4 regions of the Desulfosporosinus sp. Tol-M2 genome follow, and region 4 is predicted to be linked to each of the others. Evidence: riboswitches for the same ligand, from Rfam matches in the RefSeq annotation. Region 4 holds a riboswitch; each other region holds the start of a gene.
What was found. A riboswitch is a leader RNA that binds a small molecule or an ion and turns the genes downstream of it on or off. The one in region 4 is predicted to bind cobalamin.

Region 1 (9,267 bases), on a different contig from region 4:
GCCTGTAGTTTAAAAATCTCGCCGATCTGGAAATCTTCTTCATCAACAGCCCGTTGCCCGGCTTTAAAGGCGTGCTCCTTTTGCCAGAGCAGCATATCAACTGGGGTTTTAAACTCATTGCGGCGTCCATAGGAAACAGGACACTGGGAAATAGCCTCCACTAGCGAGAAACCTGGATTGTTATAGGCATCCATAACCAGTTTCGTGAGGAGCAGATTATGGTAAGCCGTGGCTCTAGCTCCATAAGTAGCACCTGCCGCTTTAACCAACTCCAGAATTTGAAAGGGTCTCTCCAGGTTGCCAAAAGGAGAGGTCGTACCCCGTTTGTCACGGGGGGTTAGGGGGGAGGTCTGACCACCCGTCATACCGAAAATACTATTATTTATTATCAAAGCTGTTAGATCAATATTGCGCCTGGCGGCATGAATTAAATGATTACCACCAATGGCAGTTGAATCCCCATCTCCCATGATGACGAAGACAGCCAACTCTGGGCGAGCGGCTTTAATTCCAGTGGCGAAGGGTATAGCTCTCCCATGGGTAGTATGAATGGTGTTAAAGTCTAAGTATCCTGGCATACGAGAGGAACAGCCAATTCCCGAAACAAGGATTACCTTATTTTGGTCAAGCTGCAACGTTTTGATAGCCCCGACGATGGCCGCCATGATGGTTCCCAGACCACAACCTGGGCACCAAATATGCGGTAAAGTCTCGGTCCGGAAATATTTTGCAATATCACTAAACATTTTGGATGGCCTTCCTTATTCTGTCCAAAATTTCCGTGGGAGTTATTAATACTCCGTCCATGCGGTTCAGGCGTTCGACTGTTTTATAGCCAACGATTCTTTCAACTTCGCCGACTAATTGACCGCTGTTCATCTCCACAACTAAGTACTTACAGTCAGCATATTTCGCCAGCTGTTTTTGCGGAAAAGGCCAAATCGTGATGGGGCGAAAGAGTCCAACCTTTAGACCATCGTTGCGGGCAATATGCACTGCCTCCAAGGCTGAACGGGCGGTACAGCCGTAAGCTACCACGATCACCTCCGCATCGTTAAGCTGTATCTCTTCGACTAATTGGATCCGATCTAAATATGGATTTAGCTTCTGGGTTAAACGCTGCAGAAAATTTTTTGTCACTTCCGGGTTCCCTGTTGGCAAGCCCTTTTCATCATGAGTTAACCCTGTTACATGGTAGCGGTATCCGTCGCCAATGTTCGCCATGGCTGGGATCATACTCTCGTCGTTTTCATAAGGGATATATTCGCCAGGCGGTACAGTTGGCTTTTTCCGGTTAACGATGGTTAATTCTTGAGCTAAGACAACATTTTCCCGCAAATGGCCAATCACTTCATCCATGAGTAGAACTACGGGAATGCGAAACTCCTCGGCAAAATTAAAGGCTATTACTGTAAGTTCATAACACTCCTGTACGGAGGATGGCGTTAAGACTATGATTGGATGGTCGCCATGGGTACCCCACCTCGCTTGCATAATGTCAGCTTGGGCGGGGGACGTTGGTAATCCAGTGCTTGGTCCGCCTCTTTGCACATTGACCACGACACAAGGAACTTCCGTAGCTATGGCATACCCCAGATTTTCCTGTTTAAGAGAAAATCCTGGCCCGCTGGTTGCGGTCAGGGTTTTGAGTCCGGTTAAGGAGGCCCCGATAATAGCTGCCATACTCCCTATTTCGTCTTCCATTTGGATAAAAGTACCACCGATAAAAGGCAATCTTTCGGCCATTATTTCAGCTATTTCAGTGGAAGGAGTGATCGGGTATCCTGCGTAAAAAAGAACCCCGGCCGCTAAAGCCCCTTCTGCTACGGCTTCATTTCCTTGCATTAATCTAGCTTTATTCATCTATAGTCACCTCAATATTGATGGCAAAGTCAGGGCAAAGACGTTCACAAATCTTACAGGCTATGCACTGTTCTGGTTTGGCAACCACAACCCTCCCGGATTCGTCGTTTTCCAGCACTTTATTAGGACAAAATGCTATGCATATTCCGCACCTCTTACACCAATTCTCACTGACCAAAACGGTAGCAGTCTGTATCGCCAGTACCAAAACCTTAACATCTCCTTATGCTTTCCGGACATTAATCCTGGAATAAATGCTCTGCGTACGGTCACTTTTCTCAAGTCAACGCTTCTTAACTAATTCACTCACTTTCCAGGGAAGTGGCGCTGCATATTTATTCCTTTATACTTCTAGGTCAACAGAGCGAATACCTTCTTATCTTAGCACCCAAGCGGAGAAAACAAAGAGATCGGAGAAAGGAATCGGAAAAGCTTAACCTATTCCTTCAGATAATCAAGATTTTGCAAATGAAGAGGGGGTGCAACAAACTTAAATATTCGTTACACCCCCTTAAATTCCCGGTTTGGGTAAAAGTTATTGTTACACATATGGGATCTGGTAATTGTTCAGTTACCAATTTCCAGTTGACTGTAACCCAAAAGCTTAGTGGTATAAGGATAACCTGTCCTTAATAATTCAAGACGTTTAAAGAGAGATAGGTCGCACAGTCTGTCATTTCAGAGCTACTGGAGTTACGAGATTGAACTTCGATCTTGTCAGCATGACAATGATCGCCTGAACCATAAAAATGACATGTGTTAACATAACATTTGATCCCACCGTTAGGTTGCGGCATTTTTTTTACTTGATTTGACATTTGGATTCCTCCTTCAAGTTAATTCAACATTTAATATTCCTGGATTGTTTGGTTTTTATGAATAACTTTCAACTTAAATTAATGGTAAGTCCCTTGCGATATACTACTAAGTGCATCGCCTGCTTCATCAATGTGAATTTTTTCAATGGCCAGATCACCCAGGGCTACAATTCCCACTAATTTACTCTTATCTAAGACCGGTAACCTCCTAATTTGATACTTCGACATCAAATTCGCCGCCTCATGTACATCCTGATCAGCGGACACGCAAATAGTATCTGTACTCATAATATCCCCGGCGGATATATTATTGGGATTTCCTCCTGCTGCAACAACTTTCAGAACAATATCCCTGTCTGTAATAATGCCAATCAAGCTATTATCTTGACAAATCGGAATAGAACCTACATCATCTTTCTTCATCAACTGTGCAACTTCAACAACTGAGGTTTCAGGAGTAACCCAATCGACTGAACTTGTCATAACATCTCGAACCTTCATACTTCAGCCCCTCCTAATGATTTTTTCCATAGCTAGTATTAACATTTTGACTAAAAAGCATACAAGATATTCTTGCAGGCTTTTCTAATACTAGTCAGAAAGTATAAACTGACCGGTAACAGTTAGTTTATACTTTCTGGAAGCATAAGTGGTTTGCACAGGTACCCTACATAACTTATACTTTCATTATATACCGAGCTAAATATCTAATACTAAATGATAAATTTGATGTGGGAGAGAAACTATGGCACGAGATAAAGATCGACATACATGGCGTGAAGGATACAGCACAGGAAGTTGTGCAGCCGGTGCTGCCAAAGCAGCCTGTCTGCTCCTCCAAGGGGACGGTTTACCCGAGCGAGTAGAGATTCCCCTGCCGAATTCCGCACGTTTAATAATGCCCATCCACGGGGGTAAAACCGGATATCCTGAAGCCAGGGCATGTATTGTGAAAGACGGCGGGGATGATACGGATATTACGCATGGGCTTGAGATCCATGCAACCGCGCGCTATATTTCTCCTCTGGGAGAGGTTTACATCCGAGGAGGTCATGGGGTTGGGACCATCACTAAAAAAGGCTTAGCCATTGAGGTTGGGGAGAGCGCTATTAACCCTGTGCCACGGAGAATGATCCGTGAAGCGGTTCGGGAGGTCTTTCCAAAAGAAGAACTGGAAATTATTATTGAGGTCCCTGTCGGGGAAGCCGTTGCTATGGGCACCCTTAATCCCAGGCTGGGGATTGTCGGAGGAATTTCTATTCTTGGAACAAGTGGAATAGTCCGGCCGATGTCCGAGGAGGCGTTTAAAACTTCTATTCTACCGGAATTGGACCAGGCAGTGGCTTATGGACATAAAACCATCGTGCTCACTCCAGGACACTATGGATATAGAGTCGCGAGAGAGCGTTTTAAGATCCCAGCTGAAGCTATAATCCAAATGGGTAACTATATAGGCTTTCTATTGGAAGAAGCGGTCTACAGGAGGATTGAACAGGTTATTTTATTGGGTCACATAGGAAAGCTTATTAAAGTATCGGGCGGAATTTTCCAGACCCATAATCGTGTCGCAGATGCTCGAATGGAAATATTACTGGCGCATGCCGCACTAGCAGGGATTAATAAAGATACTTTGAAATATCTGGCGGAGTTTCCAACGACTGAAGGGGCCGCTTCAGAGCTCTTGCGCCTTGGGGAGCAAAAGTTGCTTCATCATTTAGCACACTTGGCGAGTGTTAGAGCTCAGGCGTTCACTTATGGACAGCTAAGCGTTGGAACGGTCATGACGTTATTGAACGGACAACCGGTTGGGTGGGATACGAGAGCTCGAAAAATTATGGAAGAACAAGTCTGGGTGTGGTCAGTTGGACCGAAGAGTTCGAGCTAACCCAGATATTCATGTCCTCAAAGGAACCTGCGATATGGCAATTGTTAATCAGGCACCCTTGATAGCTATACCCAAGTTTGTGAAACACTCTGTTCATTCCGTAGGACTGGGCGCGTGCCAAAGTATATATGATGAATGAGCCATTATTTACTTCCTGCTCTAATAACCAGAGTAAACTTTCGGATAATGAAAGTCCCCGATAATCTTCTAAAGTTGCACAATCCGTCATTTCGCAACGGTTAAGAATTGGATCAGGGTAAGCTGCCGCCACACTAACCAGCTGATTTTTTGATAATGCCCCGGCAAAAATAATCCCATCCTGTATTAGGGAGCGGATATATTGAGGATTTTCTACCGGGGAGGGATAACTTATAAAAACCCGTGTTAATATTTGGGATATTCGTTGGGCGTAGGATTCATTTAAGAGTTTTAATTCTATTCCAGGAGGCAAATGTTCTGAGCGTTTAAGCGGTACCGTTCTTACGTTATGGATAATATTTATCTCTGCTTGCAACTTATGAGAATGACCTCTTGACTCACTAACATAATAGGCTAAGCTAACAGCGAATTCCTCATAGTTACCACGGAAGAGGCTGCCTTCGATACGAAAGCCGTATTGCATAAATTCAGAAATATCGGCAGGTAATGCCCAGAGCCATATTTTTTCCAGCTTCCTTGTTAAGGCTAAATGAATAAGATGCGGCCCGAATAATGAAGGCTTGGTTCCTTGTGCGTAGCCGTTGACAACCAGCCGTTTATTCCTCTCATCAGTAATGGGGTTAAAGAAACTCACAGGGCTCGTCGTGTTAAGCATTTGCTTCACCTCTGCGACGACTGGATATTATTTTTCTTCTCTCCAGGCGGATATTTTCTTGAGGTGTCAGACTAATCAGCTTACCTTTCAGCAATTTAGCAAGACCAATCTGGCGAGTTTTAGAGCTGAAACAGTTCTTTGTGCATGTTTTACAACTGCTTGTTTTATCTTCAGGTTCTTGATATACACTAATGACTCCTTCATAATTGCGCAGTATGACTCTGTCATTGGATTGCGAGATTAAATAGTTGGGCTGCAGAGGGATTTTACCACCACCTCCCGGTGCATCGACAACGAAGGTTGGAACAGCGAAACCGGAGGTATGTCCCCTGAGCATTTCAATTATTTCTAAACCTGTGCTGACAGATGTCCGGAAATGCTCAATGCCGGTGGATAAATCGCATTGGTACAAGTAGTATGGTCTTACCCTGCATTTTACGAGCTCATGAACCAGTTTTTTCATAGTGACAGGACAATCATTAATTCCTTTAAGCAAAACTGTTTGGTTACCAAGCGGAATACCGGCATTAACCAGTTTAGCCAGGGCATTAAGGGCTTCAACGGTAAGCTCTTGAGGATGATTGAAGTGTGTGTTAATCCAAAGTGGGTGGTATTTTTGCAAAACCTCGATGAGGTGATCTGTTATGCGCATAGGGAGAACAACCGGGGTTCTTGTCCCGATCCGTATAATCTCGACGTTTGGAATAGAACGAAGATTGGACAGGATATACTCCAAACGGTCATCGGAAAGGGTAAATGGATCTCCTCCGGATATCAGTACATCACGTATCTGAGGGTTGGACCGGATATATTCCAAGGCGAGCTTAAATCGATTGAGCGGCAAAGCTTGGTCGTTTTGTCCCGCCATTCGTCTTCTGGTGCAATGTCTGCAGTACATTGAGCATTGATCCGTCACCAGCAGCAGAACTCGGTCAGGATAGCGGTGCGTCAGGCCAGGTACCGGCGAATCGATTTCTTCATGCAGCGGGTCGTCTAAATCGCATGAGGATTTGCTCAATTCGTGGATCGAAGGAATTGCTTGTTTTCTGATCGGGCACTCCGGATCCTGGGGATCCATCATGGAAAAATAGTAAGGCGTAATGGCCATGCGGAAATTTTTCAGACAACGTTTAATTTGTTCAGCTTCCTCAGAGGGAAGAGACATAAATTCAAGTAATCCTTCCTGGGTTGTGATTCGGTTGGACATTTGCCAATGCCAATCATTCCATTGCTCATCACTTATATGAAGCCATAATTTTCGTTGTTGTGCATTCATTAGTTCAACCTCCCCGTTAGACTAACAACCTGTATATATATAATAAGTTGTCATATAGCAAATGTCAACCCTTAGATATGTAAACTTTATCCATCAATATTTTTCTAAGGTAATAACCCACGAGAAATTCATGCTGGTTCACTTAAGTTTTTCCTAACTTCTTTCTATCAGAAAGAACTTGGTATATAATAATAAACGAATGTTCGTCGAATACACCACTCGTGAATTTAATAGCGTTATGCTTAAGGTTCCTCTGCGCTAGAGGATTAAAAAGGGGAAGTCGGCGAAAGTCCGACGCGGTCCCGCCACTGTAAACAAGGAGTTCTCATTTATCCCGCGAGTTATTACCATGATGGGTAGAGAATGATGATATGAAGCCAGAAAACCTGCCTTGAGAAATATCACAGACCTACGGGCGATAGGTGATGTGTGTTTTTTTAAGGTAAACATACGAGCCGCTCCGGTTCGTATTTTTATTTACCCATCCATTAGTGAACTCGTTCAACTAAAGTTGAACATCGAGTCTTCGGTGACGAAAGCCTCCAGTGGAGGGTTTTGCCGAAGCCGCACGTCCCAAAAGGAATTCTTAGCGGCGAAGTCGGAGTCTACCCCCACCGAAGCAGAATAAGGTGTACCTCTCCCTCTTGTAGAAGTGGGAGTCTTACGATTGGATAAACGTTTGGTTTCTACGAGACTTAAATAAAATCCAGGGAAGAAGGTTTATTATATGTTACAAGTGATCGGCGTCGGACCTGGGCGGCCGGAATGGTTGCCGCCGGCAATCACTGAACTTGTTAAGCACTGCGATGTATTAGTTGGAGGTTCAAGGGCACTGAAACTCTTTCCGGATTTTTCAGGACGCCGGTATGACCTATCAGTTGATCTAGACGGCAGTATTGAAGTGATTAGAAACGCACTTCCGGAAGGGAGAGTCGTCGGGGTTTTAGTCTCCGGCGACCCTGGGTTTTTCAGTTTATTACCCAGACTGAAGAAAGAATTTCCGGAGGAGAGAATCGACGTCTATCCTGGGATCAGTTCTCTGCAATTCGCTTTTGCCAGAGCGGGGCTTCCTTGGCAGGAGGCAACCTTTGCCAGCGTTCACGGTCGAGAGTTGACCGTACTGCCTCAGATGATAACTAGTCCTACAGCGGTTCTAACCGGTGGGGAAAATACTCCCCAGAAAATCGCACAGCACTATCTGGAGCGCGGTTATAATCCACAGATCCTGATCGGGAATGCTCTTGCTTATCCCGAGGAATTTTGGGCGTCAATGGATGCAGAGCAGTTGGCTCAGGAAAAGACGTTGTTAAAGAATGCTATTGTTATTCTCTACCCGGATAAGCAGCAACCCACTCAGCAAGGCAATGGATGCCGGATAGGGATTTCAGACGAAGAGTTCCTACGGGGAAATGTTCCCCTGACCAAGGCGGAAATTCGTGTGCAAGTACTCGCCAAAGCCCAAATATTAAAATACGATCGTGTCGTGGATATTGGAGCCGGTACCGGAAGTATTAGTATAGAAGCCGCCGGTCTCGCTTCTGAGGGCGTAGTATATGCGATTGAACATAATCCAGAGGCTCAAGCTCTTATTTTGGCCAATCAGCGTAAGTTTGGCGTATCAAATCTGTATCTGATTCCCGGAACTGCGCCGGATGTCTTCGGGGAGCTTCCCCCAGTCGGTGTCTGTATTATTGGTGGGAGTAATGGGCGTTTAGCAGAAATCTTAGAAACTGTTCCTCTTGTTGCAGGTGGAAGAATCGTAATCACAGCGGTGACGATCGAAACAGTGGCTCAAGGATTGAATCTGCTGACAGACCTTAACTATCAGGATATCGATATCGTTTCAATTCAAGCAATCCGTTGGAAAGCGGTACAAACACTGCATATGGCCCAGGCTTTGAACCCAATTTTTATATTATCAGCACGAAAAGGGGAAGCTTTATGAATACAACATGGGGAAAATTCTTTGGAGTTGGGGTCGGTCCCGGTGATCCTCGTCTCTTAACATTGCAGGCTGTTGATGTTTTGAAATCAGTCGATCTGGTTGCTATTCCCAAATCCAAGCTTGACCGGGAAAGTGTGGCCTGGGATATAGCTAAAATATATTGTCCAGCCAATGTCCGCCTAGTCAAACTCGAAATGCCCATGACTGCGGATCAGCAGGTTTTAGTAAAGGCCTGGCAAGATGGGGCGCAAACTCTCCTGGCCGAACTGAAACAGGGCAAATCCGTCGCCTTTATCACGCTGGGGGATCCTTCGCTTTATAGTACTTACAGTTACCTGCTTAACATTCTTCAAGAAGAACTGCCTCAGGAGTGTATTGCAACAGTGCCGGGCATTACAGCTATGTCTGCAGCGGCAGCCAGGATTAACTTGCCTCTTGCCACAGGGGATGAGCCCCTCCTAATCTTGCCAAGTACCGAAGACGTAGGGGAGTTTCTCAATTTCCCCAATTTAGTCTTTATGAAAGTCTCCCGAAGGCTGCCTGAGATTTTGACGCTGCTCGAAGGGCTCAAGAGAAAAGCAGTCTTGTTAACTCGCCTCGGACAAGCTAGCGAGAGAATCTGCTGGCAACCAAAACCTCAGGATTTCACATCCGACAAAATTGATT
Region 2 (9,267 bases), on a different contig from region 4:
TGCGTCACGCATAGCAATCGGGTTATCCTCGTAACGCTCCATCATTCTCACAAACTTTTTAGGAAGATTTACTCCGCAAAGCGTTACCATACGCTCAATCTGCTTTTTGTTGACAACCGGCATTATTCCTGCTTCAATCGGAACATCTATACCTGCAATGGCTGCTCTTTCCTGAAAAGCATAATAATAGCTGTTGTCGAGAAAAAGCTGTGTGATAAGCTGGTCTGTTCCTGCGTCGACCTTGTGTTTGAGGTTTCGAATATCGTTAATCATGCTGTTGCTCTCAGGATGTCCTTCCGGATAGCACGCGCTGATAATATTGAAATTCCCATGTTCCTTGATAAACGAAACCAGCTCACTTGCGTATTTGAAATCACCGCAAGGCTTGATGTCGGGATTGATATCTCCCCTGAGCGCAAGAATGTTCTCAATACCGTTCCGTTTCAAACCATTGAGCAGAAACAACACATCCTCTTGTGAAAGATTGATACCCGGCAGATGGGCAACGCTTTCCATGCCGTAACTGTTTTTGATTGCAGAGGCGATTTCAAGAGTTGCGTTGTTGTTTGCACTTCCTCCTGCACCATAGGTCACACTGATAAAATCGGGGTGAAGATCTTTCAGTTCGTCAAGAGTACTGTACATCGTATCGATTGAGGCAGTCCGTTTGGGTGGGAATATCTCGAACGACAGCACTTGTTTAATTTTAAAAAGTTCAGCAGTTTTCATTTCTGATTTCCTTTGCCGCCTGCACCAGATGTTCAAGGCTCGGCACAGTTTCGGCATTTCCTCTCGTTTTCAATCCGCAGTCGGGGTTAACCCATAGCTTTTCCGCCGGGATTTTTTCAAGCATTTTGTTTAGCGCCGCCTTGATCTCCTCTACGCCTGGGATTCTCGACGAATGAATATCATAAACGCCAGGGCCGACATGTGTTCTGAAATTGTTTTCTTCCAGAGCGGTCAAAATAGTAAGGTCTGAACGTGACGCCTCAAAGGTAATCACATCAGCGTCCATATTGTCAATATCCCGGATAATATCGTTAAATTCACTGTAACACATATGCGTATGAATTTGCGTTTCCGCCTTGACGCCGCTGTGAACCATCCTGAACGCAGGAATTGCCCAGTCAAGATAATCACTTCTCCAATCTGATTTACGCAAAGGGAGCTTTTCCCGGAAAGCGGCTTCGTCAACCTGAATAATCTTAATACCGTTTGCTTCAAGGTCGAGGACTTCTTCGCGGATTGCCAGACCAATCTGATATGCACATTCCTTCAATGAAATATCTTCTCGGGGAAACGACCAGTTAAGAATGGTAACGGGTCCAGTGAGCATACCTTTCATCGGCTTCTTGATAATGCTCTGCGCATAGACAGAATAGGCAACAGTCATAGGCTTGGCACGGGAAATGTCACCCCAAACAACAGGCGGCTTGACACAGCGTGTGCCATAGGACTGCACCCACGCTTTTTCCGTAAAGATATAACCGTCAAGACATTCACCGAAATACTCAACCATATCGTTTCGTTCAAATTCACCGTGAGCAAGCACATCAAGCCCAATTTTTTCCTGTAAGGCAACGCATTCCGCGATTTTCTGCTTGTTGAAATCAGTGTACTGCGCTTCTGTAATTTTCCCGCTTTTGAAAGAGGAACGGTTTGCTTTTACTTCGGCAGTCTGTGGGAACGAGCCGATTGTAGTTGTCGGAAAAAGTGGCAAGTTGAATTCTTTACTTTGGATTTTTTCACGCTCTGCAAATACCGGAAGTCTTATGAAATCCTTATCCAGAAGTGCGGATACCTTTGCTTGAATATCAGAATTGGAGCAATTTCTACTTTCATTGAAAAGTGCTGCGTTGCGGACATATACATCAGTTTCCATTGGTTTATCTGCAGATAAAATATTTTTCAGTTCCGCAAGCTCCGCCAGCTTTTCCTCTGCAAATACGAAATACTTTTTGTATTCATCCGCCAGCTTTGTTTCGTTTTTCAGCGTATACGGAACATGGAGCAATGAACAGGATGTATTCAACACTATATTGTCGCAGTGTTTTTGCAATTCACCAATAATATCAAGCGTCTTTGCATAGCTGTTACGCCAGATATTTTTACCGTTTACAACGCCTGCAAACAGAATTTTATCACTCGGAAAACCGTTTGCCTTTACAAGTGCAAGCGACTGCTTCCCCTCGACAAAATCAAGGCCTACCCCGTCAAAAGCAAGGCTTGTCACTTCAATATAGCAGTCACGAATGTCGCCAAAATAGGTCTGTAAAAGTACACTGACATTTCCCTTTGCAGAAAGGATTTGTCTGTAAAGCCTGGTGAAAAGTACGGTATCATCAGCGGTCAAATCTCTTACAAGATAAGGCTCGTCGAACTGGTACCCACTCTGCGCCAAGCTGATCGAATTTCGTGAGGATTTCGCGATAAGCCTTAATTACCGTATCTGTGAAGTCGGAAATATTCTTTTTACCCGTAAATCGCACAAGCTTTAAAAATGTTAGTGCGCCAGGAATAACAGGCTTTGTGCTGATCCCAAACTTACGTGCTTCGTTAAACTCGTCAAATGGCTTTGAACCTACAAGAGATATTTCGGTACAGTCATCGATTTCGGGAACAATATAGTGATAGTTCGTATTGAACCACTTTTTCATAGCAAGTGCTTTTACATCGCCTTTTTCGCTTTGATAGCCCTTTGCCGCCGCAAAATAGGTATCGAGCAGAGAGAGGTTCAGAGCCTTATATCTTTCGGGAACGACATTCAGCAGGCATGCTGTGTCAAGCATGTTGTCGTAAAAAGAAAAGTCGTTTGACGGAATGAAGTCATTTCCGTTTTCACGCTGAATGCTCCAATATGATTTACGGAGGGCTTTTGCTGTTTTCTGCAATTCTTCCGCTGTAATTTCTTTTCTGAAATATCTCTCAGCAGCAAATTTTAATTCTCTTAGACTTCCTACGCGAGGATATCCGATAATTGCTGTTTTCATAAGTGTTCACCCTTTCGATTTGTAATGTATTAAGTGTAGTACAAAAGTAACACCGTAGGGTAACACTCGTTTTCTATTTGATTGCATAGTTTTTTTCTATGGGACAATCGCTGCAGATCCTGCGGATAAAGCAATACGAAGTTAAGTCATGGAACGACAGTAGTCACGGAAGTTATTGACTGCGGTGAAAAATTCCCTCATCATAATTACCCAATAGTATTGATCCTTGGTCTTAAGCAGGGTTTTTTCCTCACTTTGCTTGATGCCGCCAACCATCGTAAAGAACAAAATCTCCGGTAAAAGGTACGCAGCGGCGTTAACACCATGTTTTTTGCTCATCTGTTCCAAATCAAGGGAAAGGCCAAAAAACCGCATCAGAAAATCATATAACAATCTCTCCCGCAGGCTTAAGTCGCGCCGCGCAATGATCGGGAACTCGCCCCTCTCAACTCGTTGAATATATTCAGGAATATTAAAGGTATTGGCGTAAATGCTGCCCTCAAGGTATCCTAAAGCGCCACTGCCTATCCCTGCATATTGATCATAATTGATCACATATTCATCAATTATACCTGTATCGTTAAATTTTGCCGTTTGAAGCCAGGTAGGATTTTTGCGATTAAAGCACCAGGCCGTACTTGGCTGGTAGTCTTCACTAAGCGCTTCGGTAATAAGCTCATAAAAAGGCCTTCCCCGCTCGTCGTCAACGCGCCCTAATTTTTTTTCGACATTTTTCCGGGTTGAAGTTGCTACCATAAGGGGATAATAGGTCACCTGATCAACTTTTAAAGCGCGAATGATTTCAAGGTCGCGCTTTAGCGTTTCTGCAGTCTGGACGGGAAAATTAAAGATCATATCCACATTAAAGGTCGGAAAATAGCCTTGCAGCTCAGCAATTTTCTCCATTACTTCACTGCCGCTTCCATATTTATAATAGCGGTCAGTTGCTTTCAATATTTCATCGTTAAAGGATTGCACACCCACAGATAAACGGCCTACGCCAATATCCCGCAGGGCCCGTATACGGCTCATGTCCAAATGATCAGGATTAGTCTCGACAGAGATTTCTTGAACATCAAAACAGCTCTTAATCAACTCGATAATCTCTACCAGCTCAGCCATTAAAACCGTCGGTGTCCCGCCTCCAATATAAAGAGCTTCAAAATTATAACCCCGTTCCTTGTACATGAAAATCTCTTTTTTCAGTGCGGAGAAATAAGCTCTGGCCAGATCTTCGCGGAATGTTACCCGATGAAAAGAACAATAGGGGCAAAGCTCCTCGCAAAAAGGAATATGCACATACATCATCAGGGGTTTCTTATTATTCATAATTAAAGGAAGCTCACTAGACGCATGGGGATCAAAACGCAGATATCTATCAAGTTTTTTCCTGACTGCAAAGGCAACGAATCTTTCAGTCAACATCTCCGGCCACTCCTTAATTCTTAATTTAACCCTTCAAACCCTCGAAAAGCTAAGAAGGACCAGTTTTCTTTAGACCATTGCAGTAAGCTCTGCAAATCCTGCTTGTTCCTGGTTGTTTTATTAAAATCCGTGCTTCTGCAGCGCTGCAGCACATAATTGGAAGCAACTCCAAAATCTATTATTATGCTTGACAAATCAGCTGCTTCGAGTTCGGGGCATAGCGTCGTCCTGAACTCATAAGCCAGTCCGCTATTTTTAATGACTTCCACACTTTCCCGAATTGACACTAACTCCAACCGGCTTGTCCCTGTAATTCCGGCATATTTGCTGAACGGGGCCTTTATATCCATGGCGATAAAATCCAGCAGCTCATCTTCGAGTAACGTTCTCAAAATATCCGGATTTGTTCCGTTTGTATCCAGCTTGACGAGCAAACTCCTGGCTTTCAATTCTTCAATAAATACGTGAAGATTCTTTTGCAAAGTCGGTTCTCCGCCGCTGATCACCACTGCATCAATCATTTCGTTTCTTTTCGCAAGGAATTTGAAAACTTCCTCCGGCTGGATACCGGTTGAAGCATCATTTTTTTCGATAAGACTATGATTGTGACAATAACCGCAGCGCAAATTGCAGCCCTGGGTAAAAACCACCGACGCGATCTTACCCGGATAATCAACAAAGGAAGTTTTTATTAATCCTGCTATATTCATCATCCCACTTCCGGCATGATGAATTTTTTCCTCTGTTTATACTCTTCTTTCTTCCCCAGATTATAGTTCTGGACCGGTCTCAGGTAGCCTGTCACTCTGGACCATACTTCAGCCTCGGCGCCACATTCGGGACAGCTGAAATGTTCTCCGCGGATATAGCCGTGGGCGTCGCAGATACTGAAGGTCGGCGTAATGGAGATGTAGGGAATTTTATATTTGGCGAAGATTTTTTGAATCAGCCGCTTGCAAACCTGCAGATCTTCCACCGCTTCACCCAGATACAGGTGCTGCACCGTTCCCCCGGTGTAAAGAGACTGCAATTCATCCTGCAGCTCCAAAACCTCAAAAAGGTCATCAGTATACCCTACCGGAAGTTGGGTGGAGTTGGAATAATAAGGTACTTGCGCGCCGGCGGTAATAATGGAGTCATACCTTTTCGTATCCAACATCGCCAGACGATAGGCTGTTCCCTCCGCCGGCGTCGCTTCCAAATTGTAGACGTTTCCGGTCTCCCGTTGAAATTTTACCAAGAGCGCCCGTAAATAGTGCATAACCTCCACGGAAAACTCCTGACCTTCCGCAGTTTCAATCCCTTGGCCCATGAAATTCAGCAACGCTTCATGCATGCCGACAATGCCGAGCGTACTGAAATGATTGTGCCAATACTCCCCAGTCCGTTCCTTGGCCGGTCTCAAATACGAACATGAATAGGGATACAGTCCCTTTTCTGACTGCTGCTCAATAATTTTCCGCTTAATCTCCAAGGCAGTGCGCCCGATTTCAGCCATTTTTTTCAGGCCTTGCAAAAATTCCTGTTTGGTCTTGGCTAAATAGCCTAATCTGGGCAAGTTAATCGTAACTACCCCAATTGAGCCCGTGAGCGGATTGCTTCCGAACAAACCCCCGCCTCTTTTGCGAAGTTCACCGGTATCCAGCCTTAACCGACAGCACATAGATACGGCATCTTCGGGGGACAGATCTGAGTTGTTATAATTAGCGAAATAAGGAATTCCATACTTGCAAGTAATTCTCATAAAGGCATCCGCTACCGGGCTCTCCCAAGCAAAGTCTTTGGTAATATTCAGGGTGGGAATCGGGAACGTAAATACTCTTCCCTTGGCATCTCCTTCCAGCATAACTTCACAGAAGGCCAAGTTGAACAGATCCAACTCGTTCTGAAAATCTCCGTATTTGGCCTCGGTATAGGTTCCGCTAATGATCACCTGCTCATCTTTCAGCGTAGCAGGCACCCTGATGTCCAACGTCAGATTGGAAAAGGGGCACTGAAAGCCAACGCGGGTGGGAACATTGATATTAAAAACAAATTCCTGCAAACACTGTTTGACTTGAGAAAAGGTCATTTGGTCATGCCGGATAAAAGGCGCGCAAAAAGTATCAAAGCTTGACCAAGCCTGTGCCCCGGCAGTTTCTCCTTGAGTAGTAAAGGTAGAATTTACGATTTGCCCCAGGAAAGAACGCAAGTGTTTGGCCGGACCGCTCTCCACCTTGCCGGGTACTCCTCCGAAGCCATCCAGCAGGAGCTGTCGTAAATCCCAACCCGCGCAATAGGGTCCAAAAAAGCCCAAGTCATGAATATGGCAATCGCCGTTTTCATGCGCCTCCCGCACCTCCTGCGGATAGATTTCATAAAGCCAATACTTTTTGGTAAAGGCTTCGCGGATATAATTGTTTAAACCGTTAATACTCTTCTGGGTGTTGGCATTTTCACAAATTTGCCAATCCTTATCGCCCAGATAGTCGGAAAACATGCCAATGGTCGCGCCGACCAGCGCTTCCATCTCCCGGGTGCTTTTCCTTTTTTGCCGATAAAGTATAAAAGCCTTCGCTGTTTTGGCATGTCCGTTTTCAATCAGCGCTTTCTCCACGAGATCCTGGATTGATTCTACATCCGGCAGCTTGTCCCTGAAATTAGTGTTTAAGATATCGGCTACCTGTCCGCCTATTTCCTCAGCCCGCTCATAGTCCGCTCCGCCGCAAGCTTTGGCTGCCTTAAAAATAGCCTGCACGATCTTCTCTTGCTTAAAAGCCTCAATTCGGCCATCCCTTTTCATAATTCCGGTGAGCATCAGTTAATCAACCTCCAATTATTTCAATTGAAAAGCCCCTTGACGCTGAGCGCCAAGAGGCTATGTATATCCCTGAATACATATAATTAAAGGAACTTAAGAACCCCCCCTATCGCTCGTAGAGTAACCGGTTCATGGATAAAGGCAGGTCTTCTGACTTGGGTTCATTAATGCTTCACGCCTTCCCAGTATGCACCAGTGGCCTGTCATGAAACATCTCCCCGTTACAGTGGCGGGACCGTGCAGGACTTCAACCTGCTTCCCTTTTAAGCTGTACGCTAAGTACTCGCACCTTTATTTCTGCTATTCGATTGTCTCCATGCTATCCTATGTTAGCCTAATCTGTCAATCATGAAGTTAGTTATTAATTTCAACATACGAGGCGCTCTTTTGCAAGGCTGGATCAGGACTGAAGGAAGCCAAAATAGATAAGCACGAATATACCAAGCACAATTCTATAATAAGCAAACGGTTTAAAATCCCTTTTGCTGATATAATTCATGAATCCTGCAATTACCATCCAGGCCACAATAAATGAAACGAAAAATCCACAAGCAACAACAATTAACTCGTGCGCCGTCAAGAACATGCTATTTTTGAAGAATGAGTAAGCCGAAGCGGCAAACATAGTAGGAATTGCCAAAAAGAAGGAGAATTCAGCGGCAACAACTCTTGTTGCGCCTAATAACATTGCCCCAATTATGGTCGCTGCCGAGCGCGAGGTACCAGGTATCATTGCTAAACACTGAATAAGACCGATGAGGAAAGCAGTTTTGTAACTCAGATGTTGTATTGAGCTAATTCGAACTGAGGGTCTCTTGTTTTCAATGTACAATAGAATCAGCCCCCCTACGATTAGGGCAATTGCTACAACTGTCGTATTAAATAAAAGTTCTTCTATGTATTTTCCTACTAGAAATCCTATTCCAAGTGCAGGGATCACCCCAACGAGAGTCTTTTTCCACAGGTCAAATATACCTTGATTGTCTGATGATTTGTTAAAGCCTAATGGAATAAGTCTTTTCCAAAAGTAGACAACCACCGAAAGAATAGCGCCTAGTTGTATTACCACGTCAAACATATTCGCAAATTGTTCAGTGAACCCTACAAACTGGTTCACTATAATTAGGTGTCCCGTAGAGGAAATAGGAAGAAATTCGGTAATTCCCTCGACAATTCCTAAAATCAAAGCACTGAGAAAATCGTTCATAGCATCATCTCGTTTCAACCAGTATTTCTGTTCAAAACCTTCTCCTTACTACTTTACTCGGCTCCTTAATTAAATACTAATTACAACATAAATACAACACTGACGCAAATGTTGCATATGCAATCAGGAGCATTATTTAACCAACATTAATATTATCTGCTTCAGATTTCCTCAAGCTAGTAAATCATTTTGGGCTATTTGTCTCAACCCAATCCAGTAATTCTTTGACATTATTCACCATCAAACCATCATTCGTCTTAGTTCTTTTCAAAAGGACTATCTCTATCCCTAATTCTAAGGCTGCCGAAATTTTTGTATCTGTACCCCCGGCAGATCCACTATCTCTGGTCAATAGAATATCTGCTCCATAGAATTTAAAGAGCGCTTTGTTAATTTCTTTAGAAAATTGTCCCTGCATTGCTACGATATCTTTCGGTAAGATACCCATATCCTGACATTTTTGGACTAACCGTCCTTCCGGAAGAACCCTAACAACTAAACGAGCATAACGAGCAAAGTCAGCTTGCACGATGCTTTCCAGTTGGTGGCTACCCGTCGTCACGAAAATCGTTACTAATCGTCCTTTATCTTTATGTACTGCACCGACTCGCTGTTCTAATTTGAGCAAAACTTCCTCCCAGGTACAAACTGGATATATTAATAAGCTGTCTGGAATGACAGTCTCCGGTCTTTCGAGCCTTAAATAAGGAACGCCCTGCTGCTCACACCATTGGCGTAAAGGGGCCAACTTCACGCTGCTGGAAGGATGGCTGGCATCAAGGATTAATGAAGGTGCCTCAGTGCCGGTCCAAGCTGTCCAGGTTTGTACCCGTATGAATTTAAGC
Region 3 (4,592 bases), on a different contig from region 4:
ATGAGCAATGATCTCTCCACTGCACATTATAGCAAGCCGGTCTGACCATGAATAGGCTAAATCGACATCATGGGTGGCTAGAATAATCGTTTTACCCGCACTGCTCAACTTCTCCAGAAGCTGCATGAATTCCCTGGAATGACGAGGGTCCAGTCCAGCAGTTGGTTCATCAAAAATAATAACTTCCGGCTTCATCGCCAGAACACCCGCGATGGACACTCGTTTTTTTTGACCATAACTTAATAGATGAGTTGGTTTATCTTCGAGGTCTGTCGTTTCCGTATCGATCAAGGCTTGTTTTACTCTAGCTTTCACTTCCTGTTCTGAAAGTCCCAGATTAAGAGGACCAAACGAGATATCCTGATAAACACTGGAGGAAAAAAGCTGACTATCCGGATCTTGAAAGACGATTCCCACTTCTTTGCGCAATTCAATCAGCGCCTTGTTTTTGTAGGATATTTCTTGTCCCTGGTAATTTATTGACCCTGAATTTGGACGATAAATTCCGTTAAATTGCATAAATAACGTGGATTTTCCAGCACCGTTCGATCCCACAATGGCCAGTTTATCCCCCTTATGAACTTGCAAATTCACATTGTGCAATGCCTTTGTGCCATCAGGATAAGAATACTCTAAATCAACGGCTTCAAGGATGATTTCCGACATATTTTACCTCCAAAGTATATTCAATAAGATTAAAGGGATCTCCAAACCCGTGATAATCAGATAATTTCTGCAGCTGACAGGACGTTCCTTGGTCAGTACCTTAATCGTCCCAGAGTAACCCCGCGCTGACATGGCATTGTATAGTTCTTGGGATCTTACAAAAACTTTCCCTAACAATGCTGTAAAGAGCAGACCCAACGAACGAAAAGAGGCTCTCATCGAGATGTAGCCTGAACGTGAAAGCTGAGCACGCCTAATCGTGGAGGCTGTTTCCAAAAAGACAAAGATAAAGCGATAAATAAGCACCATCAATTCGGTGATAAGCACAGGAACCTTCAGTTTATGGAGTACGGTAATCAGCTCCGTCATGGGAGTAGTCAGTGCCAGAAAGTAAAGACAAGAAACCGAGCCCAGCGATCTGAAAAAAAGGTGAACTGCTGTGATGAAATCTGGGTAACGTATTCCAACGGTAAGACCATGAATGGTTTGAGCGAGCCAAAATCCCGATGGATTAGTCGAGACCGAAAAAGCAATCGTTAAAACGCCGATCAGGAGAAACGAAAGAGGTACAATCATTAGTCTGACAAAAATGCGAGTGGGGATGCCTGCTTTGATGACTATTCCCCCCGCCATTAAAGCCAGGACGATCAGAGGGGTGATGAGCGTGGCAGCAGTTAGACACGCCAGCACGCTCATCAGCGCGAAAAGAGATTTTTCCGCCGGGTGGACTGTTTTTAAATTATTACAATAGGCGTAACTATCTATGTCAATCAAGTTTGTTCCTTCTTGCTCGCATTGAATTTTCCTTTTGAATAACCTAAGAAGTAAAAAAAGATTCCGCTTCCTATGGCTGCCTGCAGAGCAAACAAGAAAGTTTCGACTTCACCGCTCGCTGGTTCATAGAAAGGGTTAAACCAAGGTTCATAATCGGGAGCCACCGTGTTGATTGCTTCTCCTGCTTGAACATCGGCCCCGGCGAATTCGGCATTACGTGCCAGAAAAAGGGGACCAAAGGCCAGTGCAGCAACAATGACTAGTAGGATTCCATTCTTGGCAATGGGTTTCATGCTTTCACCCCCTGTTTTTTAGCAGATAACTCTTTCCCGGTAAATATACCTAAAATTGCCAACTCTTTCTGATTATAAGCACTCAGGATATTAATGACCAAAACGGTAAGGATACCTTCGCTGATGGCTAAGGGCAGCTGTGTGAAGAAAAAGATGCCCATGAATTCCAGAGCAGAGGCCATTACGCCCCCGGTCGCCGCTGGAAAGGCCAGCCCCAACTGAAAAGATGTTGTGATGTAAGTCATTAAATCGCCTATTGTCGCTGACAGGAACACAGATAGCCATAGAGGAGCTCCCAGTTTTTTTGTACCTTTATAAATACCGTATGAGACAAATGGACCGACAATTCCCATGGAGAACGTATTGGCACCTAAGGTTGTTATTCCGCCATGAGCAAGGAGAAGCGCCTGAAAGATTAGGACAAGCATCCCCAAGACGGTCATTGCCGCCGGTCCGAATAGTATAGCGCCAAAGCCCACTCCTGTTGGGTGCGAGCAGCTACCCGTTACGGACGGAATTTTAAGAGCTGATAATACAAACGCAAAAGCTCCGGCCATACCGAGCATCATTTTTAAACTTGGCTGTTCGGTCACTGTTTTTTTAATAGAACGTACCCCCGCGATAACAAACGGAATCATAGCGATCCACCAGAAGGCGGCCCAGTTGAAAGGCAAGAATCCTTCCATAATATGCATAGCATAAGCATTATTGGGAAAGACGATATAGACAGCCAAAACATAGGCAATTAAGAAACTAATTCGTTTGATCATACGCAAATTCATAATAACATCGACCCCTTTCATTTTAACATCAGCCTATCCTTCATTGACTCAACTCCATTTTCTCCTCCATTCTATAAAAAATAAGGAGACAACCTCGCATCACTCATCACAAAGATAGCAATGGATGGTTGTCTCGAACCCTGCGTTCTCTTCCGCTTCCAAGTCGCATTCGCATTTTTGAAAGCAGATCCCGCCTGAACAAGACTTTTCCCCTAAGGTCAGTTTCCCTCGGGAAACTAGTGAACTCGTTTAACTAAAGTTGAACATTACCCCCACCGAAGCAGAATAAGGTGTACCTCTCCCACTTGTAGAAGTGGGAGTCTTACGATTGGATCAAGTTATACCTAAAGATATATAAAAGCCCTCCAAAATATGAAGGGCTGAACTTAAAAATTCCTGCCACCCATACATCGTGAGTAGAGCATATGAGCAATCAGGTCTCCTGGCTCAGGTTCCTCGTTTCGCGCCTCCTTCCCAAGTTTCCTCAGTGGATGTGGCACAAACTCCCCTTTACAGTGGCGGGACCGCGCCGGATTTAAACCGGCTTCCCTGTTATGATTTTTCGGCTTAGAAAAATCGCTTGCTCATCTATAAATGATTCTGGTGCTGAAACTCTGAAAATATCAACCTAATTCTTACCCGAAGGCAAATTTGAGCTGTTTTTTCCATCTTATGGATGTCGTGATTCATAACTTTCACTAATATCTCGAATAATTGTCTGCTTGGCCGTCTTATTAAGTGGTATTCCTTCGTTCTAACCCGTTATTTCCTCTAAATTGGCGCAAGGACCCCTTGGAGTTTGACTCGAGTTTTTTTGTTTTTGTTATTCTGACGAGTATCGCCTTGTAAGAAACGAACGATCTGATGGAAGTTATGAGCGATTGTTTTTAATCCCATGGTCAGGGTACAACGTACTAAACCACGAACTCTAAGTTTGCCTGCTCCACGAGCCCGCTTTAAGGCGGAATTCGTTCCTTCAATCGCGGCACGTTTACTACCATTTTCGTTGCGATCTTTCTTGTCCATGAGGATTAAGCGGGTAGTTTCGGCGATAAGACTTTTTTGGTTGAAGCGCAAGACGGTATCCTTCTTTTGGAACTTGACGGGGCATTGATTCTTTAAGGGACATTGAGTGCAGATGTTTCGGTCAAAATGAGCACTCAAGATGCCACTCTGCGAGTTAAAATCACTCCGCGTTGGTTTTTGTGAGTTTGGACAGTTCAGGATCGATTCAAAGTTTTTAATGTTAAAGGCGCTATAAGGCAGTTTGTTTGAGAAAGCCTTTCGTCCGGTCATATCCGTATAATGGAGTTTTGCTCCAAGACGTTCCGCTTTTTTAACGAGTTCGCTACTATAATATCCCCCATCTACGTAAAGGTCTTTCACGGGAGTGCTTTTTTGAAGTCTTTCAAGACTTTGATCCGCCATTAAGACATCACTTGTGCTATTCGGTTCCACCTGGAAATCCGTCACAATTTGAACGGGATTAGCCTCTGCGCAGGTCTCTATGAGATTGACCGCATAGCCGACATGATTTTTGCCCGCCTTTTTCCGAAACGTTGCCTCTGAATCAAAGGCTGATTGAAGGGAACCCGCGGCGATATCCTTGTTTTCTTTAGCCAGCCGTACTTTGCGTTGGTCATCATAAATCGTTTGTTCTTTCAAAAAGCGAACGAGTACCTGAAATTCTGAACGCAGTTGAAGTTCCACGTTATCCTTCACAAGTTGGCTGAGTTCACCTCCTGAATTCAAGAGTTTTTCTAGACGTGATGAGACTTCGGTATCTTTTAATTTGTAGAGGAGGGTTGTCTTGTAATGGGAATCTAAGACTTCTAAAAGGTCCGAGCTAAGAATCTCTGGCGGACAGACCTTGATGGCTTGAAGTAAAACATCATAAGCCAAGGCGAGACGTCCAGCCCGTTTGATGTTCGACATGACCTGAGTTGAATCCATTCTCTGTTCGTCGGTATCCAGTTGAGCGACTTTAATGAAGTGTTGGACGAGTGTTTCAAACTGTTGAAAGATCACATCCCCTTCTTTGGGATGATCCAAGGTGTATTGATATAGTCTGGCTCGA
Region 4 (6,838 bases):
TTTTTAGAATAATACCAATAGAGTCCCACTGATCCAAACAGGAGAGCGCCGATCGCTAAGGCCAACAATAGCCGACCCGGATGATGTGAGATTCGCCATAAATCATGCCCTACCCAGGATTCCCAAATAATCATGGGAAATTTTCCGAGCAGGGAGGCTAACAAGAACGAAGGAAAGGTCATAAGGGATAAGCCGGCAGCATAATTCACTGCGGCAGAGGGAAGTACCGGAATAAGTCGCGAGAGAAGGACAACGGAAAAGCTATTTCCTCTTAGCAGAGCGCCCCATTTTCCGAGCTTCTTCATCTTTGGCTGCGCCCACTCTTGTCCCAGCGTACGTGCTAGCCAAAAACCCAAAGAGGCGCCTAACAAGCTCCCGCTAAGGGAAAGCATAAAACCACCGATCCACCCGTAAATAATGGTGTTAATCCCTGCCATTAAGACAAACGGCATCACTGGAAAAAGAACCAAAGTCATTATTATAGCAAGGTCAATAAAAATGCTTAATAATCCCCACTGAGTCACGAACGCCTGTAATTCAGCAGGGTGCTGCATCTTAGGATAAAGAAAAATCACTATCGCGAGGGAAATTAGCAACGTCATTAAGGAGAAGTACTTCTTGGTCAACGGTTAACCTCCCTTAAAATAAAAACTGCACCATGCGTGGGTCATCCCTCAAAGAATGACCCTTGTTCTAGTTTAGTGCAGATCTGCGCCGAAAGCTATATGTTTTCGCTGATTCTCAGTGCTTTCTCAATTTTTTAGCACGGCGGAAACTTACAAAGGGTTTTTATCACATGGCTGACAATAAGAAATGACATGCCAGAAAACAAGGCATGTCATACTATTTCGGTCACTAATCAGAGCAGAAAGGGAGTTTTTTATTCACATATGTTTTACCAGACGGAGTGTGGTGTACCGCTCAGAGGATGGGAGGTTGCGTTTGAATTTAAATCTGAATTCCTGGATCGATGCCGCTTTATCAGCGACCATAACGAGAAAAGCTTCCCGGCTCCGGGGCCTGCGAACGGTGAGTGGCCACATATGGCTTAAAATAATATCCTTTTCCTTTTCGCTTAGGATAAAACAACGTTCCGCATTCTCGCAGGCAATACGAGGATGGCGAAAACCATGCCATCTTGCTCCTTCGGGTCTAAGGTGATGCCAATCATATAAGAAAAAGTCATGAAGGAGGGCGCCCCGGGTGATTGCAAAAGTATCTAACTTAAGGGTACTTTCCAGTCGTATTGACCAGTTATAGGCAATTTGAGCGACCCGGAGGGAGTGCTCCAGGGTTGTAAAAGGCCTGTGATGAGTATATGAAGCCAACTGCTTGTATTCATCGTGGTTTAAAATGTTATCAACATGTTCCGCTAAACTCAATCATATCACCTTCCTGGCTAAGTGGGTGTCGTTTCCTTTATCAGAGGTAATTTTTTTGCTTGAAGTTTTAGACTTATAAATAGTTACTTTTTAAGTATACTTTAGAAGTTGAGCGTTGTAAATTAATAGAAACTGGTCATTTTTTCCATCTTAGGAATTTTAGTTTACTTAACACTATCATTTGGTGAATCCGTTACTTGAGTATAGTCATAAACTTCATATTTTGGTTGGATGGAGAGGGTCTTGTCAGGCTTTGCCGAGAAAGGGAAGAGCGGCCAGTAAACACCCAACTTCCGAAAGCTCGATAAACGCTCCGTACAAGTCTCCGGTTAATCCCCCTAAGAGAGAGGAAATTCTGGAGGCAAGCAAGGTCACAGTGATGACACATACTCCAAAGGCGATAAGTCCGGCAAATCCGGAGAGAAAAAAGGAGGCTCCCAAAACTAAGCATCCATTGATAAGAAAAGGAATCCAGCGGGTAGTGTCATGAATACCTTTTCCCAGTCCTTGGGGGCGGGCATAAGGAAACCCGACCACCCCAATCTGAAATACCCAGCGTGAGAGCATGGGCATAACAAGGAGGATGGAAAATTGAGGGGGAGTCAGGCTGGCAAGTAAGGCGAATTTGAGGAGTAATAAGCCGAAGAGGGCCATGCAGGCATGAGCTCCAATTCGGCTGTCCATCATGATCTCCAGAATACGTTCCGGACTCCGGGCGGATAGTAATCCATCCATACTATCCATGAACCCATCAAGATGGAGCCCCCCTGTAAGCATTAACTCAGCAACCAACAAGAGAGCACCTAGAACCAAGGCGGGGAAATAAAGAGTCAACGCTTTCGCCAGAAGCCAAAGGAGTAGTCCTATGATAAGTCCGACCAAGGGGTAATAGCGATAACTTAGTGAAAATTCCTCCGAGGTGACTTCTACTTTGGGTGCAGGTAAAGGGAGCCGGGTCAGAAAGGTAAGGGCAATGAGAAAGCCGCGCAAATTAATCACTCCTTGAGCAGGGAAGCAAGCAGCTTCTCGCCGGGGTGTTTAATCTCCATGGGAAAACCCGCCACGACCAAATAAACCTGATCCGCACTCTGAGCCAGAATTTGATTGCTCCTTCCGGCTAAATCCCGGTAAGCCCGGGCCAAAGGGTACTCAGGAACAATTCCTTGACCTACTTCGTTGGAGACAAAGATGACTTGCGGTTTAATCTCCCGGGTTAGTTGGGCGACGTCCTTTACAGTGTCCAGGATTCGAGGTTCAAGTTCGTTGTTGAATGAATCCTGGTCTTTCGGTGGGTTATCTGCTAAGAGAAGATTGCTTAGCCAGAGCGTGACACAATCGAGAAGAATAACCGCGTCTTCGTCTTTAAGTTGAATCAAGGCAGCGCGAATGTTCCGGGGTTCTTCAATGAGCCGCCAAGTGGACGGACGTTGTTGCCGGTGCTTTTTGATGCGCAGGGCCATTTCTGCGTCCCCTATTTGAGCGGTAGCAATGTAAATGACGGGACGTTTTGCATGAGCGGCAAGAAGTTCGGCAAAGCGGCTTTTGCCACTCCGGGCGCCGCCTGTGATGAGAGTAAATTGAGACAATAGCATTCACCCGCTTCAGTGTTTTAGGATTTGTTAATGAAGAATATGGAAGTTAGATTGACCGTTCGCTGACTCCGGCATCGGCGAAGGTGGACATTTCCTCGAGAATATGAAGGGCAGCTTCAATAAGATGAAAGGTTAAGGCGGCTCCAGTTCCTTCTCCAAGTCTCATATTTAAGTTAAGTACCGGCTCCAGTCCCAGATCAGTTAAGGCTTTACAGTGACCAATTTCTACTGAGTTGTGGGAGGGAATCATAAAGGCGGTGCTTTTTGGGGCAAGTTTCGCGGCTATGAGTGCTCCGGCAGCCGAGATGAGACCGTCGATCACGATAGGGACACGGCTGGCAGCAGCTTGCAGGATCGAACCGGCTATCGCCGCGATTTCTAAGCCTCCTACTTTAGTTAGAACGTCGAGGGCGTCCTGTGGATCGGGCTGATTAATTTCAATTGCTTTTTTAATAGCATGCCGTTTCTTGCTTAATCCGGCGTCATCGAGCCCGGTTCCTCGATCAACGACTGATTCAATGGTGGAATTTGTCAAGAGGGCAATGATAGCTGTGCTGGGGGTCGTATTCCCGATTCCAAGGTCTCCAGTGGCTAAGAGATTATAGCCTGCACGGATTTTTTCATCGGCAATTTCCGCGCCCACCAGCAGAGCTTGCAGAGCTTGTTGACGGGTCATAGCGGGGCCTTTGGTCATATTCCGGGTTCCGTTGGCAACACGTTTGTGGATTATGTCCCCTTCTAAGGGGAAGGCAACTCCGACATCAGTACAAAAAACCTCCGCATTGGCCTGACGAGCTAAAACATTGATGGCAGCGCCGCCACCCAGGATATTGTAAATCATTTGGGAAGTAACTTCTTGGGGAAACGCACTGACTCCTTCGGCGACGACTCCATGATCACCGGCCATTAAGAGGACGGATTTCTTCAGAATTTTAGGATTGGAGGTTCGTTGGATGCCGCCAAGTTGCTTTGCCAAATATTCCAACCGTCCAAGGCTGCCCTGCGGTTTGGTGAGTGAGTCCAGGCGCTTTTCGATCTGCCCAATGCTCTCCTCGTCAAGATCCGTAATGCTTGCTATGAGTGTTTGAAGTTGTGCGTTTAGTTGAGCTGCGGATAAGTTTTGCATGGTTTGATCCCCTCTATTTTGTTATAATTAGTAGAAAAAGTAAAGCCCAGCCACAAATAAACCTGTGGTCGGGACTTTTCCGTCATCACCGCCGCTCCCCAAGTTATGGGAAGACGTAAACATTTAGGCAGGTCTCCTGGCTCTCGAATCATTGCTAAACTCGTAACCTTCCCAGCCAAGGCCAGTGGTTTTACGAAAGCTCATCGAATACAGTGGTGGGTCCGCGTCGGTTTCCAACCGAACTTCCCTATTCTCCCAAAGGGCACCTAAATGACTTTATTTTTCTTCAGCTTAACACAATCATTTTCTTATCTCAAGTACATGTCCTGAAATCAAGAGATCCATCGGTATGGACATTATCAGGTAAGGCCCAGTACCTGCGAATGTACAAACCATTCGCAGAATATAATAGAACATGCCCGGGTTCTAGCTCAGAAATTCCTTTGTGAACACCTGCTCCGGGAGTATGTGCCGGGCCAACAAAGAAGACTTCAGCCGATCCTTCCTGTCCGATATTGGGGGATATATCCGGGTGTTTAAGCAGGGCTTTAAGTTCTGAAGAAAAAACAAGTGAACTTGTTTGTTCGCTGTAAAAGAGAGGCTTAACCCCTAGGCGATCACGCGCCACAAATAACTGCTGTTCTCTACTGTCCCAGATGCCAAAGGCAAATATACCGTTCAAACGCTCAACGCAAGAAGGCCCCCATTCTAAGTAGGAGAGAAGTAAGGCTTCCGTATCAGAATGTCCTTCAAAACGGTAGTTACGACTCAGCAGCTCTTGACGGATTTCCGGTTTGTTATAAAGTACACCAGTATAGATCATGACAAAAGTATTTTCACCTTGTTGGCGAATCATCGGCTGACGGCCTCCTTGGGGGTCAACGCCAACAAGTCTGCGGTGGCCGAAAGCAGCACGAGGGGAAAGCCAGTACCCTTCCGCATCCGGTCCCCGGGGTGTAAGGGCTTGAGTCATACCAACCAGGATATCTTTTTGGAGGGTGAGATTACGTTTCCAATCCACAACACCTACAATACCACACATAAAGAGCCCTCCTTGTATGAAATGATAAGTATTATCAATTACCCTTGGTAGTAATACTCTATGCCCGGTTGAGGAGAGGTGTTCGCGGATACGAGGCTGGGTTATTCAGCCCTTTTGCCGAAATGAAGACAACATAGTATTTCTAAAGACAAGGAAGAAAGAGATACTGGATAAAAATATGTCCTGGGAGAGAAAAAAAGCGTTATATAGACGATAATATAGATTATAAATGAGTTTGACACACAACATATAGTGTGGTTAAATAAAAAACATACTATATGTTGGGGGTGAAGCTGTGCATTGTCCATTCTGCGGCAACGAGGATACTAAAGTTAATGATTCACGTCAGGTGGAAGAGGGCACGGCAGTCCGCAGACGCAGGGAATGTGAACGTTGTTTGCGTCGGTTTACCACCTTCGAAAAATTTGAGGATTCTCCGCTCATTGTGGTTAAGAAAGAAGGACGGCGCGAAGAATTTTCCCGCTCTAAAATGATGTCCGGCATGTTAAGGGCTTGTGAAAAAAGGCCAATTACCATGGAACAAATTGAGGAGGCAGCTTACGCAATAGAAATAATCCTGCGCAACAGTTCGGAGCGTGAGGTGTCGAGTGCTCAGGTGGGGGAAGCTGTGCTGGAACAGCTGTTTGGATTGGATGAAGTTGCCTACATACGTTTTGCTTCCGTCTATCGACAGTTTCAGGATATACAACGTTTTATGGAGGAGTTGCAAGAGCTGATTGCCAAACGGGGAACTATACAGAAGAAGGACAAAATTGAATAGTTATGATGGAACGTTATGATGGAAAGTAATTATGGAAAGTAATGATGGAAAGTTGGGGATTCGCGTTGATTTTCGAAGGACAAGCGCCAAAAACCTGGCTGAACGCTAAGCTTACGCCTAATGCGCAGGTAGTATTGGCAAAACGATATTTAAAACAAGCAGACGGACAAGTGGTTGAAACTGCGGAAGATATGATTTATCGGGTAGCCTGTGTGATTGCAGGAATTGAAGAGGATAAATACGGCAAAAGCCAAAAAGAAACCGAGGCCTTGGCTCAAGAATTTTATACGATGATGGCGAAACTTGAATTCATGCCCAATTCGCCGACCTTGATGAACGCCGGACGGGATCTCGGACAATTGAGCGCTTGTTTTGTTTTGCCGGTTGAAGATAGCATGGAGGAAATTTTTGATGCCATCAAAAATGCCGCGATTATTCATAAATCCGGTGGGGGGACCGGTTTTAGCTTTTCGCGTTTGCGCCCGAAAAATAGCATGGTTCGCTCAACCGGCGGCGTAGCCTCCGGTCCGGTTTCCTTTCTGCGGGTTTTTAATTCCGCCACGGAAGCGGTTAAGCAAGGCGGAACCCGGCGCGGCGCGAATATGGGAATTCTGCGGGTGGACCATCCGGATATTGTGGAGTTTATTCATTGTAAAGAAGAAAATAAAGAGATTACGAACTTTAACATTTCTGTCGGGATCACGGAAGACTTTATGCTGGCTGTCCGTGAAGGACGTTCCTATGATCTCATAGACCCTCATACGGGCGTCTCCGTAGGGAAATTATCTGCACCGGAGATTTTTCATAAAATCGTAGAGCATGCCTGGAAGAACGGAGAACCGGGCATCGTCTTTCTTGACCGTTTAAATGAAGGGAATCCTACTCCTCTGCAGGGAGAGATTGAAGCAACGAATC

Region 1: another riboswitch for cobalamin. It lies ahead of AC6I5A_RS02600 (bifunctional cobalt-precorrin-7 (C(5))-methyltransferase/cobalt-precorrin-6B (C(15))-methyltransferase); the one in region 4 lies ahead of cobT (nicotinate-nucleotide--dimethylbenzimidazole phosphoribosyltransferase).
Region 2: another riboswitch for cobalamin. It lies ahead of AC6I5A_RS14080 (ribonucleoside triphosphate reductase); the one in region 4 lies ahead of cobT (nicotinate-nucleotide--dimethylbenzimidazole phosphoribosyltransferase).
Region 3: another riboswitch for cobalamin. It lies ahead of AC6I5A_RS14110 (energy-coupling factor ABC transporter permease); the one in region 4 lies ahead of cobT (nicotinate-nucleotide--dimethylbenzimidazole phosphoribosyltransferase).

Annotation. Positions count from the first base shown of each region.
Region 1 covers NZ_JCAIJG010000039.1:53,360-62,626, forward strand. The annotation lists gene AC6I5A_RS02560 (2-oxoacid:ferredoxin oxidoreductase subunit beta) at 1-746, opposite strand, end outside; gene AC6I5A_RS02565 (2-oxoacid:acceptor oxidoreductase subunit alpha) at 739-1,863, opposite strand; gene AC6I5A_RS02570 (4Fe-4S dicluster domain-containing protein) at 1,856-2,071, opposite strand; gene AC6I5A_RS02575 (DUF1540 domain-containing protein) at 2,493-2,681, opposite strand; gene AC6I5A_RS02580 (CBS domain-containing protein) at 2,760-3,182, opposite strand; gene cbiD (cobalt-precorrin-5B (C(1))-methyltransferase CbiD) at 3,427-4,566, shown strand; gene ablB (putative beta-lysine N-acetyltransferase) at 4,514-5,380, opposite strand; gene kamA (lysine 2,3-aminomutase) at 5,373-6,656, opposite strand; cobalamin riboswitch at 6,885-7,064, shown strand; gene AC6I5A_RS02600 (bifunctional cobalt-precorrin-7 (C(5))-methyltransferase/cobalt-precorrin-6B (C(15))-methyltransferase) at 7,384-8,601, shown strand; gene cobI (precorrin-2 C(20)-methyltransferase) at 8,598-9,267, shown strand, end outside.
Region 2 covers NZ_JCAIJG010000195.1:2,687-11,953, forward strand. The annotation lists gene metF (methylenetetrahydrofolate reductase [NAD(P)H]) at 1-729, opposite strand, end outside; partial or broken gene metE (5-methyltetrahydropteroyltriglutamate--homocysteine S-methyltransferase) at 716-2,990, opposite strand; gene AC6I5A_RS14070 (coproporphyrinogen III oxidase family protein) at 3,132-4,415, opposite strand; gene AC6I5A_RS14075 (anaerobic ribonucleoside-triphosphate reductase activating protein) at 4,436-5,128, opposite strand; gene AC6I5A_RS14080 (ribonucleoside triphosphate reductase) at 5,125-7,212, opposite strand; cobalamin riboswitch at 7,339-7,523, opposite strand; gene AC6I5A_RS14085 (undecaprenyl-diphosphate phosphatase) at 7,616-8,422, opposite strand; gene AC6I5A_RS14090 (precorrin-6A/cobalt-precorrin-6A reductase) at 8,607-9,267, opposite strand, start outside.
Region 3 covers NZ_JCAIJG010000195.1:12,363-16,954, forward strand. The annotation lists gene AC6I5A_RS14095 (energy-coupling factor ABC transporter ATP-binding protein) at 1-666, opposite strand, end outside; gene cbiQ (cobalt ECF transporter T component CbiQ) at 670-1,440, opposite strand; gene AC6I5A_RS14105 (energy-coupling factor ABC transporter substrate-binding protein) at 1,437-1,733, opposite strand; gene AC6I5A_RS14110 (energy-coupling factor ABC transporter permease) at 1,730-2,536, opposite strand; cobalamin riboswitch at 2,931-3,114, opposite strand; partial or broken gene AC6I5A_RS14115 (DDE transposase) at 3,287-4,592, opposite strand, start outside.
Region 4 covers NZ_JCAIJG010000061.1:357-7,194, reverse strand. The annotation lists gene AC6I5A_RS04245 (TVP38/TMEM64 family protein) at 1-626, opposite strand, end outside; gene AC6I5A_RS04240 (HD domain-containing protein) at 885-1,382, opposite strand; gene cobS (adenosylcobinamide-GDP ribazoletransferase) at 1,629-2,372, opposite strand; gene cobU (bifunctional adenosylcobinamide kinase/adenosylcobinamide-phosphate guanylyltransferase) at 2,378-2,968, opposite strand; gene cobT (nicotinate-nucleotide--dimethylbenzimidazole phosphoribosyltransferase) at 3,021-4,100, opposite strand; cobalamin riboswitch at 4,210-4,385, opposite strand; partial or broken gene AC6I5A_RS04220 (asparagine synthetase B family protein) at 4,417-5,142, opposite strand; gene nrdR (transcriptional regulator NrdR) at 5,438-5,923, shown strand; partial or broken gene AC6I5A_RS04210 (ribonucleotide reductase barrel domain-containing protein) at 5,989-6,838, shown strand, end outside.